DNA from 4 places in the Elizabethkingia bruuniana genome. Region 3 is predicted to be linked to each of the others. Evidence: riboswitches for the same ligand, from Rfam matches in the RefSeq annotation. Region 3 holds a riboswitch; each other region holds the start of a gene.
The links. Region 3 has a riboswitch for cobalamin ahead of prpB (methylisocitrate lyase). Riboswitches for the same ligand answer to the same signal wherever they lie in the genome.
Positions count from the first base shown of each region.

Region 1 (4,923 bases), 1.1 Mb from region 3:
TTAAGTAAAGACTTCCACTGGAAATTTCTATTCTTAATAGGTACAAGGTTTAGGGATATATCTACACCATTTGTGGTATATTTATTTCCGTTTACCACTTCTGTAGCAAAACCAGATGTCTGTGAGCCCGGGAATCTCAGAATATTATTATAATCCAGTGTATTGTAATAAGCTACATCCAAACTAATTCTGTTATTCAGCATACCGATATTTAAACCAGCTTCATAAGATCTTGTTTTCTCAGGACCTATGTTTCCTTCTTTGTTTAGTACTGATGGATAAGTGTAGTAAGGATTTCCATTAAAGGTATTACCACCATTGTTAAGGTAATAATTACGAATAGCATAAGGATCAAAATCATATGCAATCTGTGCCCAAGAACCATAAAGTTTTACAATATCGAATGCTTTTGGCATTGGGATTATATTATTCAGCAGCAAACTGAAGGATGCAGACGGATAGAAATAAGATCTGTTGCTTTTTGGTAATGTAGAAGACCAGTCATTTCTTCCTGAAACATTCACAAATAAAGTTTTATAGAACTCTAAATCCACAGTACCATAAGCACTATAAATTAATTTCTCGTTGATATTATAGTCACGGGTTAAAGGCTTTATCGAGTTATCGAAAGAATATATTCCGGGAACTTTTAATCCGTCTACAGATGTTATGTCATCTTTATACTTATAGTAGAATCCTGATCCTCCGGCATTAACTGTTAAGTTAATATTGTCTGTAATAGCCTTGTTATAGGTAGCAAGGACATCGTAGTTCAGGTTTATAGTTTTAGAATTTGTTACTCTGTAACGGCCATTTCTTGGAGCATCATAATTAAAATAAGAATATGGACTCTTTAATTCGTTTTTAGTATCATTTTCTACATAGGAAATTTTACCTTTCACTGTGAATTCATCAGATGCTTCATAGGTCAATCCTGTCTGGGCGCTATAGACATCAGTAGCAACACTGTTTTTAAAGTTTTTAGCACCAAACCAAGGGTTATTATACCATGCGTAGTTCCAGTTTGCTTGTTGATAACCCTCTCTTCCTTTTACCCAAAGGTTATTTTTCAGGTCTCTACCATCTACGTCACCGCCCATCCAGATAAGTATAGTATACATATGCCCGCTCGGGTCATAGTTATAGTTAGGCATACTTGGTGTAGTTGTTCTGTTATAAGCCAATTTTGTATTAAAACTTAACTTATCTGTGATGTATGTATTACTGGAGAAGTTAGCTCCGTATTTTCTAAGATAAGACTCAGGAATTCTGTCATCAAAATTCATGAAGTTTCCGGAAAGTCTGTAAGTGTCTTTATTATGTTTATAATTAACTGCGAAGTTTGTATTATTAATAAACGAAGGCGTCAAAAATGTATTCAGGTTATCATGGTAAGTCCAGTCTGTAGGTACTCTTTCGTATCTTGATTTATCATTATACGGAGTATTGGTTACATTACCATACCACGGAATTACCTGGCCAGTTTGTTTATCCAGTATTGGGCTGTTCCACTGAGCAAGCTTTCTTCCGGGAACAAATTTTGGTCCCCAGATCATATCTCCGTCATTGATACCCCCATCGGCACCATCCCAGAACTCATATTTACCGTGAGAACCGTTTCCGTATTCTGTTTGTGTTTTTGGAAGGTTTGTAAAACCAGCTGTAAACATAGTGTTCTGACCAAATTCAACTGTAAATCCACTTTTCTTAGCGCTTTTGGTGGTTACCAGAATGGCACCATATCTACCTCTGGAGCCGTATAATGCAGATGCCGTAGCTCCTTTTAGTACGTTAATGTTCTCGATGTTAGAAGGATCCAGTGCCTGGAATGTTTTGTCGTCTACAATAACGCCATCTATTACAATAATAACGTTAGAGTTTCCGCGCAATGTAAAAGTTGGTTTTTGCTGCATTCCCGGAGGGTTGGAGACATTAAGCCCGGCAACCTGTCCTGCAAAAAGATTTCCTACGCTTGGTGTGGTTACAGTTTCGAATTGTTTGGTATTGATTTCCTGAGTGGAATAACCAATTTTCTTTGCTTTTTTACCAATTCCCAAGGCGGTAATTACAACTCCATCAATGTTCTTCTCTTTCTGTTTCAGTGTATCTTTTTTACTAACTTCCTGTGCGTAAGGCAGAAAAGGTAATAATACAACTGAAGCAGATAATAATACTCGTTTCATTCAGTTTTTTTGCAAAAGTATCCCTCGTATTTTAAGTTAATATTAACACCTGTTTAGCATTTCATTAACTTTATATTTGGAAAATAGTGCAAAAACAAAGGTTTATAAAATATAAAATATCCTACTCTCTATATATTAAATTTCATTAAAACAGTATCAATTGATCTAATTTTCGGAGACGAAAGAATCATAATAATACTATAATTATCTTTTTTCTGGATTTGCAAATGCCTGATTTCCTTTCTATGTGCTGATTAAAAATGCAGGCTTTATTATAATAGTTTGTATTTCGATATTTATGAGTAATTTTACCTCCCTTTATTTGTAACGAATGAAACAAGATTTAAACATTCACTTTGAAGTTTATAAAAACATATCGGAATTAGACGATATCGAAAAGAAGCTATTCGAAACAGCTTCTGAAATCCGTAAAACAGCTTATGCTCCCTACTCGGAGTTTTTTGTAGGATGTGCAATCCTTCTTGAAAACGGCGAAATTATTGTTGGTAATAATCAGGAAAATGCAGCTTATCCTTCAGGATTATGTGCGGAAAGAACTGCTATATACTGGCTGGCAGCAAACCATCCCGGACTTGAAATTAAAAAAATATTTGTAGTTGGCGGCCCAAAAAATGAGGCAGCTGATAATAATATTCCAATTCCACCATGTGGTTCATGCAGACAATCTATATTAGAATATGAGAGTAAACAAAGCTCCCCTATTGAAATTTATTTTGCGTCTACACAGGGAAAAACTGTTAAATGCTACAGTGTAAAAGATTTACTTCCTTTTTCCTTCGACAAAAACTATCTATAACTTTCTTATATTTGCAAAAATTTCAGGTTCGGCATTGTCCGATGAAAAGGGAATCTGGTGCAACACCAGAGCTGTCCCCGCAACTGTAGATCACTGAAGTATTTCTGTACAAAGCCACTGTAATTACGGGAAGGCACAGAAATGTGAAAGCCAGGAGACCTGCCTGAAACTATAATTATTAATTAACAACTTTCGGAGGAAAAGCTTGAATTATAATCTGCCCTAGATACTCAGGGTTGTTTATTCTTATTTCTCCGGATACAGTATTAGCTAAATTTTATTCATGAATAAAAAACTATTTGTAATCGGAGCACTCCTTATTGTTGGTTCCGGATTATACGCTCAGGAAGAAAAAAGTGGTCAGATTGAAGAAGTAACTATTGCTTCTAAAACCCCGCAAAAACTTTATAAAACGGGCAAAAATGTCACCCTTATTTCAGCTAAAGACCTGGAAAAGTATAAAGGACAAAACCTCAGTGATGTATTGGACCAGGTTGCCGGTTTCCAGATTACAGGTAATTTCAACAATGCTACTGAACCTAAACTAATGAAGATTAGAGGCGGGAAAAGTGCTAATGTAGTTATATTATTAGATGGTGTTCCGTTAAGAGATGTTACAGGGAATGATTATACTGCAGCAGATCTTCGTTTACTGGCTCTGGAAAGTGTTGAAAGTATTGAGGTCCTGAATGGCGCTTCTTCTGTATTATATGGATCTAATGCTACTGTATCGGTAATCAATGTAAAAACAAAGAAAGCATCACAAAAAGCTATTGAAGGAGCTCTTACTGCAAGAGCAGGTTCTTATGATACATATGCACAGGATGCAGCATTAAGAGGAAAGATTGATAAATTTAATTATCAGGTTAATGCCTTCAATGAAAAATCTCAAGGATTATCTTCTGCTAAAGGCGATAGTACTTTTGATAAAGATGGTTGGGAAAAGCAAAATCTTTCTGCTGGTGTAGGTTACTCAGGGAATAATTTTGATGTTAACATCAATAGTGGCTGGAATCACAATCTTTATTTATACGATACAGGAGCTTTTGCTGATGGCCAAAACCGTGGAAATGATAAACAGTTCTATGTAGGAGGTAATGCTAATTACAGATATAACAATGGTAAGATTGTATTCAATACCCGTTATACAGATGTAGACAGATTAGGACAAAGTATGAAAGGCTCTTCTTATCAGGATCAGTTCTCTTACAATGGTAAAAACTTTATTGCAGAACTTTATAATAATTATAAAGTAAATGATTATTTCAACTTTACAGTTGGAGTACAGTATGAAGACCAGAAGATGAGTTCAAAATCTCTTCCATTTGGTAAAGAAAACATGGAGGAAGTACTGAAAAGTGGTGATACGAAGCTTCATAGTTTTGATGCCTATGCCAACTTTAATGCAAACTATAAAGGTTTTAACTTGGATGCAGGCGCCAGAATGACTGATAACTCTAAATTTGGAAATCACTGGGTTTATAGTGTAAATCCTTATTACATAAAAGAATTCAGCGATACTTATTTTAAGATTGGTTATTCCTTCGCTACAGCATTTATTGCACCTACCCTATATCAAAATTACGGATCACTTCCTTGGACTTTACCAAACCCTGATCTAAAACCAGAAAGAAACCAGTCTCATGAAATTGATTTAAGTTTTGGTAAAAAAGACAGAAGTTTAAACTTTAATGTAAGCCTATTCCAGAGAAAAGAAAAAGATGCTTTCGCTTATGTATCTAATCCTGATTATACGGGAAGCTTCCAGAATATAGACGAGAATAAAGTAAAAGGATTTGAAATTGGATTCGACTATCAGATCATTGATATGGTTAAATTTGGAGGGAACTATAGCTTTGTAGAAAAAGATAAAGAAGCAACAATGCTACGCCAGCCAAAACAAAGGGTTAACTCTTATGTAGA
Region 1 covers NZ_CP014337.1:1,582,627-1,587,549, forward strand. The annotation lists gene AYC65_RS07380 (SusC/RagA family TonB-linked outer membrane protein) at 1-2,183, opposite strand, end outside; gene cdd (cytidine deaminase) at 2,515-3,000, shown strand; cobalamin riboswitch at 3,008-3,181, shown strand; gene AYC65_RS07390 (TonB-dependent receptor plug domain-containing protein) at 3,284-4,923, shown strand, end outside.
Region 1: it holds a riboswitch for cobalamin, as region 3 does, so the genes downstream of both, AYC65_RS07390 (TonB-dependent receptor plug domain-containing protein) here and prpB (methylisocitrate lyase) in region 3, are expected to answer to the same signal.

Region 2 (4,923 bases), 2.2 Mb from region 3:
AAGATAACCAACAGATTGTGCCATTCCGGATATTTTAATGGCATTGGCACTGGACTTTGTACGCAGTGAGAAAAACAGAATCGAAAGACTGAACGATAATCCGTTTGACAGTCCCAATAATACAGCTGTAAAATAGACCCAGTCAGACTTAAGCCATGCAAACATAAGTACACTTGCCAGCATAGGTACACAGACAAAAAATATCATAATTTTCTGATCTTTCATCTTATTAGCTATAATAGGCCCCACAAATGTAATAGGAAGCATCGCAATCTGAATGGCAAACAATACCCAACCCGGTGCATTACCTGTCATTCCGTAGTCACCTAAAACAGCAGGCAGCCAGGATACAAGGCTATAATATACCAAAGACTGCAATCCCATAAATATACTAATATTCCATGCCTGAGCCGATTTAAACATATTAAAATCCGATTTGGTCATATCTGTTTTCTGTTGCTGTGCTGTACTTTTATTGAAAATGAGCTCTAGTACAACAACCAATAAAGCTAGTAATGCAATAACAAGCCATATCCCCAGAGAACCCTGCCAGCCATATCCTGTCCATTTCCCGATACTGATACTGTAGCCGGACGCCAGAGCAGCAGTAAGATTCATTGCTACAGCAAATATTCCGGTCATAAGGCCAATCTGTTTTGGAAAATTATTTTTGATATACCCGGGTGTTATTACATTACCAATGGCAATCCCAAGACCAATAAAAACAGAGCCTGCAAATAGAGTCCATACAGAGCCAAACACCCTTAGAAACAGGCCAAAACTAAGTATAATAAGTGCATAAAGTAAAAATCTGTTAATGCTGAGTTTATGTGAAAAACGACTAACCAATACCGAACAACTGGCGAACATAAATAAAGGGATAGAAGTCAGCAGACTGCTCTGAAAATGGTCCAGATGCAGGGTGCTCCCTATCTGATCCAATACCGGACCAACAGCCGTTATAGGAGATCTGAGGTTACTGGATACCAGTATAACAACTAAAACATTAATCAGTAATAAAAAAACTGAGGCTTCTTTTCTTGTTTCGTATTTCATCGTCATAAAGATTAGGGTACAAAAGTAATTACGTAATTTTATTTAAATTTGCCATAATATTAATATAAAACGACATGAGCTGCAGCCAGAATCCTATCAATATAGATGATATAGAAAAACCCTATTTTGTTTGGTTTGAAGACAACTGGATACATGATGATGAATTGCACTCGCATCATAAAGGTCAGTTGGTATATGTGGAAAGCGGCTTCCAATATCTGACAGTTGAAGGAAAGATTTACCTTTTACCACAAAACCATGCTGCATGGATACCATCAGGGCATATTCACAAAACCAACTCACATTCGGAAAAGATAAAATTGATGATTATGTTTTTCGATGTGGAAAAAGATATTCCTTTTTACAATGAAGTAAGTGTTTTTCTAGTACCTCCGGTTTTAAAAGAGATGATTAAATATGCTGAAAAGTGGTCAAAAAAGATACAGGAGGATCCACACGAAACTTTATTCCTAAAGGCTTTGAGCAATGAACTCCCACAATTTGTTGCGCGATCACTGCAACTGCACATCAGCCCGCCGGAAGATAAAAGACTGTGTAAAGCCATTGATTATCTTCACGAACATTATACAGAAGATTTGAGTATGGAAGATCTTAGCGAAATTGCTGCTCTGTCCTTGCGTACACTGGAACGGATTTTCAAAAAAGAAACAGGATTAACGCTAAGTAAATACCAACAAATGCTCCGCATTATTAAAAGTCTGGAATTATTGAGTGACCAGCAATGGACCATTTCTGAAATAGCTTTTAAAACAGGTTATAAAAGCCTGCAGGCATATACCAATAGTTTCTTTTCTGTTATGCAATACCGTCCCAGTGAGTTTCTGAAAAAACTAGTTTAGATTTTGGATAGCTTTTTAAAGAGCAAAGCATTACTCCAGATTTTATATTTCGTAGTGAGTTAGTTAACAATTGCTCATAGTTTATAAATTCTCATATTAAATTACTCACTATGTAGTGATAAAATATTATATTTGTATTGTAAATAGTCTTCCCCCGACTATTTTACAATTATTGGACTAATAAGTTATACAGGTGAGAAAGCCGGCTACCTTTATGTATGATGAAGAAGTGGTCGGCATTCTCTTTTTATTCCTTTATATCTCAATCATTTACATTACATTATAAATACCTATATTTGCCACCAGTTTTTGGTGCACCTTAAAAAGTGCTTAAAAGGGAATCAGGTGTAAATCCTGAACAGACCCGCTGCTGTAAACTTCATAAAAAATCTTGGCAATACGTCACTGTTACTATCGGTAATGGGAAGGCGCTAAAGAGAAGTAAGTCAGAAGACCTGCCAGAAGTATATGTTTGATGCTTTCGTGGAATAAAGCTATATCGACCTGAATAAACTCTCCCGGACTTTTCTCTGGGTTAGTCATGTACTGATATTTGCAGCAAAGGCATAAACATTTTAATAAATGTAAAGCCAATGCTAAAAAGACTATTCTCTTTCTGTTTAATTCCCTTGCTTCTGCTTTTTGCAACCGGGTTTTCTTTTGCACAGAAAAAAGATACAACACGAATAAGAGAAGTTGAGGCTGTAGACATTTTCAAAAAAAATACACGTACTGTTCTCCCGCCTCAGAAGTTAACATCTGATATTATTGAAAAGCTAAATAATAATTCAGTTGCCGATGCGCTTCGATATTTTTCCGGTGTTCAGATTAAAGATTATGGTGGTGTCGGCGGACTAAAGACAGTTGATATCCGAAGTCTCGGAGCACAGCAAGTTGGTGTTTTCTATGATGGAATTCCCATCGGAAATGCACAAAACGGAATTGTAGATCTTGGCAAGTTTTCTCTGGATGATCTGGAAGAAATAACATTATACAATGGTCAGAAAAGTGACATTTTCCAACCTGCAAAAGATTTCGGAAGCTCGGGGACCATTTATCTTCAGCCTAAAAAACCCGTATTCAGAGAAAGCAGGACAACCAATCTTACAGTCCGCACGAAAAGTGGTTCTATACAAACTTTCAATCCTTCTTTCAGATTAGAGCAAAAGCTTTCTAATTCTGTTTCTGCATCCTTTAGCGGAGAATATCTGGATACTGACGGAATTTATAAGTTCAGATATTACCGGAAATATCTAAATGGTCAGATTGCCTATGATACCATTGCAAAGCGACATGATGCAGATGTAAAGGCAAAGCGATTTGAAACCAGCATTAACGGAGATCTGAAAAACGGAAAATGGGATCTGAGAGCCTATGCCTATTTATCTAACCGTGGGTTACCGGGCGCTATAGTGAACGGACGATTCGGCGACGAAGGCCAAAGACTAAAAGATGCCAATTATTTTGTTCAGGGAAGCTGGATGCAGAAAATCTTTCCAAAAGTACAAACACAGCTGAAAGCTAAATTTGCATACGATTACAATCGTTATATAGATACCCTTGCACCTCAGCGTCCAAAAATCGACAATCAGTATATACAACGGGAATTCTACATCTCCTCCTCTACCCTTTACCAAATTAACAATAACTGGGATGCAGCTATTTCCGCAGACTTTCAGTACAATAATATGGCAGCAAATCTTTACAATTTCAGTTATCCCAAACGTTATACCACCCTTCTTGCTTTAGCTATGAATTATCGTTGGGGAAGACTGAAAGCACAGGGAAGTTTACTCGGAACCTTTGTCCAGAATAAAGTTTTACAAAATGCTGCACCGGGAGATGAAAATAAATGGACGCCTGCCCTTTTTATCAATTACCAGCCCTTCAGTCAACATGAATTTTATTTAAAGGCTTTCTATAAGCAGGTTTTCAGGCTTCCTACTTTCAATGAAATGTATTACAAAACATTAGGGATGTCACTCCTGAAACCCGAATTTACACACCAGTATGATTTTGGTTTTACCTACCGGAAAAATTTCTCACGGGGAATCGTAAAAAATATCAGTCTTAATGTTGACGGTTACTACAATAATGTCACCAATAAGATTACTTCAACCTTTAATGGTAATATGTTTATCTGGATGAATCTGAGTCTGGGCAAAGTAGAAATTATAGGAACAGATGTCAATCTTCAAAGTGAATTGGAATTAGGTCAATGGCGCATACGCCCGCTCCTTACTTATACCTACCAAAGAGCAAGAGATTTTACAGATCCTAAAAAAAGTTACTACGGCCATCAGATTCCTTATACTCCATGGAACAGTGGCAGCTTTGCTCTGATGACAGAATACAAATCATGGGGCTTGAACTACAGTTTTGTATATGTAGGCGAGCGCTATGATTCCAGCCAGAATAACATTCAGTACAATTATTTGCTTCCGTGGTATACTCATGATCTGTCTGTGCAAAAAACTTTTAAACTGAATAAACATCAGTTGAAAGCATCTTTCGAAGTCAATAATCTTTTCAATCAATACTATGATGTTGTACTTAACTATCCTATGCCCGGACGCAACTTCAGGTTTATTTTAAATTTTACCTTATGAAATTCAAAAATTTAGCATATCTGTTATTTATTGTTTTCCTTACTTCCTGTCGCGGAGATCAGTATATCATACAAAAAGAAACCGAAGAGATAACTCCTCCACAAAATATAGCAACCAGAGGCTTTTATCTTCTTAACGAAGGCAACATGAACAGCAATAAAGCTACCCTGGATTACTTTGACTATACTAAAGGTACTTACTCACGCAATATCTATGCAGAAGCCAATCCAAATGTGGTAAAAGAGATGGGTGATGTTGGTAATGATATTAAAATTTATGGCAGCAAGATGTATGTTGTGGTAAATGCTTCCAATAAAGTTGAAGTACTGGATTCCAGAACTGCAAAAAAAATAAAAAGCATTACAGTAGAAAATGGCAGATACCTAGCCTTTGCGAAT
Region 2 covers NZ_CP014337.1:2,714,563-2,719,485, forward strand. The annotation lists gene AYC65_RS12585 (CynX/NimT family MFS transporter) at 1-1,056, opposite strand, end outside; gene AYC65_RS12590 (helix-turn-helix domain-containing protein) at 1,131-1,916, shown strand; cobalamin riboswitch at 2,210-2,393, shown strand; gene AYC65_RS12595 (TonB-dependent receptor) at 2,510-4,525, shown strand; gene AYC65_RS12600 (YncE family protein) at 4,522-4,923, shown strand, end outside.
Region 2: it holds a riboswitch for cobalamin, as region 3 does, so the genes downstream of both, AYC65_RS12595 (TonB-dependent receptor) here and prpB (methylisocitrate lyase) in region 3, are expected to answer to the same signal.

Region 3 (4,923 bases):
ATCAGCTTTCCGACAACAGCCGTAGACGCCAATTTTACTAACAACACATGATCCAGTCCGACTTTATTAAATGAATTCTCCAGAGCTATTACACCCTGAATCTCATGTGCCATAATCATAGCTTCCAATACCTGTTTCATTTTCAAAGGCTTTTTACCTTCTGCTATACTCGTTCTGGACAGCCAGTCAGCTGTTGCCAAAATTCCGCCCAGATTATCTGAAGGATGTCCCCATTCAGCGGCCAGCCAGGTATCGTTGAAATCCAGCCAGCGAATAATAGCGCCTATATTAAAAGCTGCCTGAACCGGATCCAGCTGAAATTGTGTTCCCGGTACTTTAGCACCATTGGGTACAATGGTTCCTTTTACAATTGGTCCCAGCAATTTGGTACATGCCGGATATGTTAATGCCTCCAGACCACATCCTATTGTATCCAATAGACAATAGTGTGCAGTTTTCCAGGCTAGATCATTCTTTATTTCGTAATTCAGTACATAATCCGCAATAGCTGTTAAAACATGATCTGGTTGCGGTCTTTCGTTAGATATATGATTGCTCATTGTAATTTAAAGTTGAATGTTATTTATTATTTAGGTGTTATTTTGGAATCTATTTTCTGTCTGTAATAGGGACAAATTCTTTATTCTCCGGCCCAATGTAATTGGCACTTGGTCTGATGATTTTTCCATCCTGTCTTTGTTCGATGATATGTGCACTCCAGCCAGTTACTCTGGAAATAACAAATAATGGTGTAAACATAAGTGTTGGCACGCCCATCTGATGATAAGACACTGCTGAGAACCAATCCAGATTAGGGAACATTTTCTTTTCTTCCCACATTACTGTTTCTAGTCTTTCTGCAATATTAAATAGCAGCATATCACCTGATTCTTCAGATAGCTCTCTGGCAACTTCTTTAATAACTACATTTCTTGGATCTGATATTGTATAAACCGGATGTCCAAAACCTATAATCACTTCTTTATTGGCGATTCGTTGGCGGATATCCGCTTCGGCTTCGTCCGGAGAATTATAGCGGCTTTGTATTTCAAAAGCAACTTCATTGGCACCGCCGTGTTTTGGGCCTCTTAATGCGCCAATTGCACCTGTAATTGCTGAATAAAAATCCGATCCTGTTCCGGCAATAACCCGGCTTGTGAAAGTAGAAGCATTGAATTCGTGTTCGGCATACAGGTTAAGTGAAATCTGCATAGCTTTCACCCAGGATTCAGAAGGTTCCTTACCATGTAATAAATGCAGAAAATGACCACCAATTGTATCATCATCAGTATTCACTTCTATTTCTTTCCCGTTGTGACTGTAATGATACCAATACAGCAATCCTGAACTAAAGGACGCTAATAATTTATCTGCTATATCTCTTGCTCCTGCTACATTATGGTCGTCTTTCTCCGGCTGTATACTTCCAATAGCTGACACCATAGATCTCATAACATCCATTGGGTGTGCAGCTGCCGGAATACTTTTCAGAATATTTCTCACAGAGTTAGGCAGTCCCCTCAGTGACTTTAGTTTGGATTTATAATTTTTCAATTGTGCCTCTGTAGGCAGCTGGCCATATATAAGCAGGTAGGCAACTTCCTCAAACTGGGCTTTCACGGCCAGATCAAGAATATTATAGCCTCTGTAGTGTAAATCATTTCCACTTTTACCAACGCTGCAAAGCGCTGTATTTCCTGCCGTTACTCCCGAAAGAGCCACACTTTTTTTAGGTTTAAAGGTTCCTTCGTTACTTGACATCTTGGTTTGTTTTAAACAGGTTATCTAATTTTTGTTCATAATCGTAGTAGCCAATACTTGCGTACAGTTCTTCTCTCGTCTGCATTGTATCCAGTACATTGGCTTGAGTACCATCTTTGCGGATATGTTCATATACATTGAGGGCCGCTTTGTTCGCAGCACGGAAGGCAGACAATGGATATAATACCAGTCCCACTCCAGCTGCTTTCAGCTCGTCCACAGTATACATTTTAATCATCCCGAATTCGGTAATATTTGCCAAAACAGGAATACCTGTAGCATCTACGAATTTTTGATAAACACTAAGATCCGGAACAGCTTCTGCAAAAATAAAGTCGGCTCCCGCCTCTTTATAAGCTACCGCGCGTTCCAATGTTTTTTCCAGTCCTTCATTAGCGAAAGCATCTGTACGGGCACCGATCACAAAATTGTCGTCTGTGCGGGCATCTGTTGCTGCTTTCAGCCTGTCCGACATTTCCTCTTTACTTACCAGTTCTTTTCCTGGACGGTGGCCACAACGTTTCGCACCAACCTGGTCTTCAATGTGTAAAGCAGCTGCCCCGGCTTTAATCAGTGAACTCACTGTACGGGCAATATTAAAGGCGGAAGGGCCGAAACCGGTATCAACATCTACTAATAAAGGCAGATCGCATACATTTGTAATACGCTGAATGTCTGTAAGTACGTCATCCAATGTCGTAATACCCAGATCCGGAACCCCTAGTGAGCCTGCTGCAACACCACCTCCTGAAAGATATATTGCATTAAATCCCGCCTGTTGGGCCAATAATGCATGGTTAGCATTAATGGCTCCTACGATCTGAAGAGGGTTTTCTTTTTGCATAGCTTCCCGGAACCGTAAACCGGGAGATCCTAAACTCGCATTTTTACTCATTTCAATACTATTGTTAATTTCATGTTTTTCTATCTGTCAAGCCTTTTGCTTTTTATCTTTTGGGGCATCAGAATTTCAAAGTCAGTAAAGTCCGGTTAAAAACCAGAATCACATTCTTTGTAAGCTTTCTAAAACTTTTACGGAGGAATACTAAGAGGATCAGAATACGGGATATACTACAGAAGATAAGATGACTCTGTGTATATCATTCCTGTGAAATGATAATAACGTTGGGTAATACCAGAATAGGCTTCTTTTTTATTATTATCAAAAAACAAAATACGTATCATACCTGACTATAAGCTTCAGACCGCGAAAGCATCGTCAATTCGAAAAGAGGCAGGTCTCCTGACTTGTAACAGTTATCATCGTTCTTCCCATTCTGTTGAATGAACAGTGAACTTATTGTTGATAATAACCTTATGTATTGTTACTTACAGTTGCGCGACAGTTCGTGATTTTCACACGATTCCCTTTTAATACACGTCTAAGTGTAACCAATTTCGGTTGATATTAGAAACAAAAGAATTTGTTCCTGTTCTAAATATAGAAAATTTTGTCTATCATTTGTAAATATTTCAGACCGGAGCCGGAAATTATTGATATTTTAAAGTAAGCTAAAAGCTGAATCACCGTCTGTAAGGGCATTATTGATATTTTATATCTATGCAGTAAATAATTTATTTTACCCTGATACAATATCATTTTCTGCCTGATTTTTAGTCAGTATATTCACCTAAAATCGACACAGAAATCCAATATTCGGGTTTTAAAGGATAAAATATAAATCCGGGGATAGAAATAATATCCCTGTTCACAGATAGTATTCCTCCGGAATACCTGCTTTCTCATACATTTGTTTTTTTTACACAGATTAGACTCCTCCGGAGTATCTTTTCAATCTTTCTGATTTCTCATATCATGAAATTTTATACTGAAAATAGAGTTTCATCATAATGAATGAGAAGCTCCGTCAGGAACTTTATCTCTATAGATTATAATTATGAATAACCAGGGCGTTCCGGAGGAACGCTATCTTAATCGGAGAATTGAAAATCATTTATATGAAAAATCAAAACTTCGGATTAATTTATAACACTTTAGCTAAAGGCTTTTATCCACAATAGTTCAGCTAAGGGCACTTTAGATTTTTTAAATGCTTCGACAGGCTCAGCATGACACGGCTTTACATTAAGCAAAATATTCATCTTAAGTGATCATCTTTATGAATTTAGATTTGTAATCTCAAGTAACTAAAGTATTTTTATGTCAAACTTATCACAGACTTTTATCAAAAAGTCAAAAGGATTTCATCTTCGTATTAGCTGAGCCTTCTGTCCAGTTTCCCATTTTTGACTCTGATCCAAAATATTCCCACCAGATTTAGCAGAATATAAACTAAAAAAGCTTCCTTACGGAAGCCTTAATTGGTCATTCAATTCTATTTCTATTTTTTAAAAATCCATTCCTGAAGATTCTTCGGCATATCGTGAATAATCTTCTTTACCTCCTCAATATTGTCACATCTCTCAATATTGACGCTAAACTTGAAGTTTGGCATCAAACATAGACTCACTTTTCCATAGTAATCGGATAGTTTCTGATAAAGTTCCTTTCGGATATTTTCGAAATAAAACTTTGCATCACTGAAATTATCTCCGATACCGGAAACGTTATTATTTACTAACACTATTTCCATAAGGCTATATTTTATAATTACCTAAAAATAAGAATTTTACATAAAATGAAACCTTATTACTTACTAACATTTCCACATTAACGTTCTTAATTTTTTTATAATATCAGAGCTGTAAATCAGATATATCCGTATTTTTTCTTTTTTGCCAACTTTGGAAATCTATATAAAAAAACCGGAGAAATAAATTCTCCGGCAACTTCATAAAAACAGATGTTTTTATATTAACATTATTTTTTGTCTACAACAATTCTGTCTGGTCTGTTTGCCAGATCCCATGCTATAGCGAATACTAACTGAGTTCTTTTCATCAACAACGGATAATCTATTTTATCCGGCGTATCAGTAGGCTTGTGATAATCTTCGTGAATACCATCGAAGAAGAAGGCAATCGGAATATTGTGTTTTGCAAAGTTATAGTGGTCTGAACGATAATAGATTCTGTCCGGATCTTTCGGATCATCGTATTTATAATCCAGATATAAGTTGTGCGTTGCTTTATTAGCTTTCTCTACAGCTTCTTTCAACTGAGAACTTAACATTTCTGAACCTACTACATATACAAAGTTCG
Region 3 covers NZ_CP014337.1:446,391-451,313, reverse strand. The annotation lists gene AYC65_RS02110 (bifunctional 2-methylcitrate dehydratase/aconitate hydratase) at 1-560, opposite strand, end outside; gene prpC (bifunctional 2-methylcitrate synthase/citrate synthase) at 610-1,761, opposite strand; gene prpB (methylisocitrate lyase) at 1,751-2,656, opposite strand; cobalamin riboswitch at 2,978-3,173, opposite strand; gene AYC65_RS02095 (hypothetical protein) at 4,104-4,355, opposite strand; gene AYC65_RS02090 (M28 family metallopeptidase) at 4,583-4,923, opposite strand, start outside.

Region 4 (4,923 bases), 2.2 Mb from region 3:
AATACCGTTAAAGGCTCCGGACGCGAAACATCACCATAAATTACCGGCGGCTTTACACAACGGCTTCCATAGCTTTGTACCCATCCGTTTTCTGTGAAAGCAAAACCTTTCAGCTGCTCCCCGAAATACTCCACCATGTCATTTCTTTCGAATTCTCCATGTACCAATACATCGATACCGATTTTCTCCTGACGTTGGATGGTATTTTTCGTTTCTTCTTTCAGCAAATCAGTATAACGTTCTGCAGATATTTCTCCCTTCTTAAACTGTGATCTCCAGCTTCTCACTTCTTTTGTCTGTGGAAAAGAACCAATAGTTGTAGTAGGGAATAAAGGCAGTTTTAATATTTCCTGCTGTTGTACTTTACGTTGCGTAAACGCAGACTGACGGGATACCGGTACAGCATCCAGTGCATCCATTTGCTGTTGCACTTTCGCATCATGAATCAGCGTCGAAATTCTTTTATTTTCTATAGCTTTTTTATTCTCCCCGAAAGCAACTAGACTTTCAGCAGAAGGATTTTCTGAAGACAGATCTCTTAGTAGTGCTACTTCTTTTATCTTCTGCTTGGCATAAGCCATCCATTGTTTTATTTCCGCTGGTAAGCTTTCTTCTTTTGTTTCCAGATCCAAATCATATGGCACGTGTAACAACGAACTGGACGGTGCAATCAGTATACGTTTCTCCCCTAGTTGCTCTTTTGCCTTTCTGATTAGTTGAAGTGAACTTTCAAAATCATTCTTCCAGATATTTCTTCCGTCCACAACCCCCAGAGAAAGTTTCAGATTCTCAGGTATAGCCGCCAGTATATTTTCTAACTGCTCAGGCTTTCTTATCAAATCCACATGCAATGTATCTACAGGTAAGGATAATGCTAAAGGCAGATTGTCTTCCAAGCCTTCAAAATAAGTAGTCAGGATAATTTTTAGGTTCGGAAGTTCTTTCTGAATTTTAGCATATACAGCAGTATAGGCTTCTTTTGCTTTATCTGTAAGATCCAGCGCTAAGAAAGGTTCATCGATTTGTATATATTCTGCTCCATGAGATTGTAAAGATTTCAGGATTTCCAGGTATACCGACAACAGATTATCAATGAGGTCCAATTTTTCAAAACCTTCTTCTTTTTCTTTCCCTAATAATAAATAAGAAACCGGTCCTAATATTACAGGCTTAGCATTTATTCCTATCTGCCTGGCACCTATAAACTCATTGATAATCTTGTTGGATAATAATTTAAAACTCTGTCCTTTACTGAACTCCGGCACAATATAATGATAGTTGGTATCAAACCATTTTGTCATCTCCATAGCTGTGATATCCAAGCCATCTTTCTGGTAACCACGTGCCATTGCAAAATAAAGATCCAGCTCGTTGTTTGCTTTATTCAGGATTACATCGTGGTAACGCTGCGGAATAGCTCCCAAGGTAAGCGTCATATCCAATACATGATCGTAAAACGAAAAATCGTTAACCGGAATAAAGTCTATACCTGCTTCCTGTTGTAATTTCAGATTTTCATTGATAATTCTGCGGCTTACATCCAGTAATTCTTTCTGAATAATCTTTCCGGACCAATACTGTTCACAGGCTTTTTTCAGCTCTCGCTTTTTCCCGATACGCGGGTAACCCAGGTTGTGTGTTTGCATTTTATTATATTTTATTAGTTATCTCCTGTATTTACAGCCAGACAACTCTCACACGCCTATAGGCCGTAAGCAGTAGTATAAGTCCATTGTCTGCGGATAATCCACAAACTAAAGTACTGTAAGACCACAACTCCAAATCGCGAGAGTAGTTGCCTGTTCAGAAATTGGCAGGTCTCCTGACTTATACCATTTTATCCTCCTTCCCGCATACACAGTGGATCGTGGATAAAACTTTGTAAGGTATTCACAGTTGCGCGACAGCTCATGATTTTCACATGATTCCCTTTTCATTTACTATTAAGTAAAACCAGTTTCTACAGATCTATTTTTATTTTTCACAAAGTTAGTTTAGCCAATTTATATTCCATAATAACAGGTTAAATTCAGCATAATAAATTACAAATAGTATTTATCCAGAATATTATTCTTTCAATGGTAAAATATTGTACCTTTAACCAAAAATTATTCTATGCTTCAACTGGATGATACCGATTTACGCCTGCTGAAAATCCTTCATAATGACTCGAAACTTACCGTAAAAGAATTGGCAGCACAGGTAAACCTGTCTCCTTCTCCGGTTTTTGAAAGAATCAGACGAATGGAGAAAGAAGGATATATCAAGAAGTATATTGCCATTTTGGACGCAGAGAAACTGAATCAAGGACTGATTGTTTTTTGCAATATCCGGTTAAAGCAGCATGACCGTAATATCGGCCATACTTTTGTCGATGATATTCACAATATTGATGAAGTGGTGGAATGTTATAATGTCTCCGGTGATTATGATTTTCTGCTAAAAGTTCATGCACGGGATATGAAGCATTATCAGGATTTTGTTTTCAACAAACTGGGGTCACTTACCAGTATCGGAAATACACATAGTACTTTTGTAATGGCTGAAGTAAAGAATACGTACGGCGTACAGCCTTTTGAAGGTAGAGCATTATAAGTTGTAACCTGGTTTATTTAACCACAAAGGCACAAAAGTAATGTTTGTATATCACAGTTTTCAGGGCACAAAGACTTCACGTGAAGGTAAAACTATTTCTACCATTTAGAAATTAAGAAAATTAAGTTCTCAACAGTCATTGCTAGGTGTTAGCAACTTTGCACTCCTTTAAAACAGTATAACAGGAAATAAAACCTCGCGTTTAGAAAAGTTTATAAACACAAAGGCACAAAAGTATTATTAACATACCACTGATTTTAGGATATCAAGGTTTTATCTAGAGGTAAAATTATTTTCACCATTTAGATATTAAGATAATCAGTAGCCTTGTCAAGGTTTAAAACCTTGACAAGGCCATAAAGAATAAAATATTGTGAAGCAATTCGTGTCTTAAAAATATAACATGCATAAACCTGTTTTGCGCCTTAGTGTTAAAAATAAATTCCTTGGCGAATTTGCGATTAATTCTAAACTATCTTAATTCCTTAAAGTTTAAAAAGAGATCTCGATACAAAATCATTCTCTGCTTCACTACTAATAATTTCACTCGAACTGACGACATGTACTTTCAAAATAGGTAATCCCATCACTTCGAGTGCGGAGCAAAGTGACGTGTATCGAGAAGTTGTTTAACTACAAGGGAGCAAAAGTATTGTTGGTATATCACTGCTTTTAGGACGCAAAGATTTCACCTGAAGGTAAAATTATTTTCATCATTTAGGCATTAAGATAATTATCAGCCTTGGCAAGGTTTAAATCCTTGCCAAGGCTATAAAGAATCAGATATTGCGAAGCAATTCGTGCCTTAGCCAACATTCAAAAAGTAAAAGTTATTTGTGCCTTAGTGTTAAATATAATTCCCAAACAGATTAAACACATTTACGCTTTTGCAACTAACAGTTATAACTTCATAACATCCATAACCTTTATAACCTTTTTATTAAAACAAAAAAGCCCCGGAAATCCAGGGCTCTTATAATATATTTGGTTGAATATTAACCTAAATAAGGGTATTTGTAGTCTTTTGCCGGAACAAAAGTCTCCTTAATACTTCTTGCAGATACCCAACGAAGAAGGTTCATTTTAGATCCTGCTTTATCGTTAGTACCAGAAGCACGGCTACCACCGAAAGGCTGCTGACCTACTACTGCTCCTGTTGGCTTATCGTTGATATAGAAGTTACCGGAAGCATTTTCTAATGCTTTGTAAGCTTCGTTGATTGCATAACGATCTTGAGAGAAGATAGAACCTGTTAATGCATATGGAGAAGTACTGTCTACTAACTGAAGTGTTTCAGCCCATTTCTTGTCTTCATATACATAAACTGTTAAGATTGGTCCGAAGATCTCTTGCTCGATACTTTCGTAGTGTGGGTTTGTTGTTTCGATAACAGTTGGGTGTACAAAGTAACCTTTCTTATCATCGCACTTACCACCGATAACTACCTCAGCATCTTTAGCTTTCTCAGCTCTGTCGATGTAACCTTTACACTTATCGAAAGAGTTTCTGTCGATTACTGCATTTACAAAGTTAGACGGATCTTCAGTAGTTCCTACTTTGATAGTCTTCATTTGTTTTTCCATTACCTTCTTCACATCTTTCCAGATAGATTTAGGAATGTAAGCTCTGGAAGCTGCAGAACATTTCTGTCCTTGATATTCGTAAGCACCACGTACTAACGCTGTAGCCAAAGCTTCAACATCAGCAGACGGGTGAGCCATTACAAAGTCTTTACCACCAGTTTCACCAACGATTCTTGGGTAAGATTTATAGTTATGGATATTGTCACCAATCATTTTCCACATTCCCTGGAATACTTTTGTAGAACCTGTGAAGTGAAGACCTGCAAAATCAGGGTGAGCCAATACTCTCTCAGCTGTTTCTTTGCCATCAGTGAAGATCATGTTGATTACACCATCCGGTACACCAGCTTCTTTGAATACTTCCATAATAACGTGTGCAGAGTAAGCCTGCTTATCAGATGGCTTCCATACCACAACGTTACCCATCAATGCCATACATGATGGTAAGTTAGCAGAAATAGCTGTAAAGTTAAACGGCGTTACTGCAAAACAGAAGCCTTCTAAAGGTCTGTATTCAGCTCTGTTCCAAATTCCTGCATCAGATATTGGCTGCTCAGCATAAAGCTCAGTCATAAACTCTACATTGAAACGCAAAAAGTCAATTAATTCACAAGCTGCATCAATTTCTGCCTGATGAACATTCTTAGACTGTCCGATCATTGTAGCTGCGTTGATTCTGTCTCTGTAAGGTCCGGCAATAAGATCTGCCGCCTTCAAGAAGATCGCTGCTCTTTGCTCCCATCCA
Region 4 covers NZ_CP014337.1:2,613,910-2,618,832, forward strand. The annotation lists gene metE (5-methyltetrahydropteroyltriglutamate--homocysteine S-methyltransferase) at 1-1,646, opposite strand, end outside; cobalamin riboswitch at 1,796-1,973, opposite strand; gene AYC65_RS12135 (Lrp/AsnC family transcriptional regulator) at 2,116-2,595, shown strand; gene pruA (L-glutamate gamma-semialdehyde dehydrogenase) at 3,591-4,923, opposite strand, start outside.
Region 4: it holds a riboswitch for cobalamin, as region 3 does, so the genes downstream of both, metE (5-methyltetrahydropteroyltriglutamate--homocysteine S-methyltransferase) here and prpB (methylisocitrate lyase) in region 3, are expected to answer to the same signal.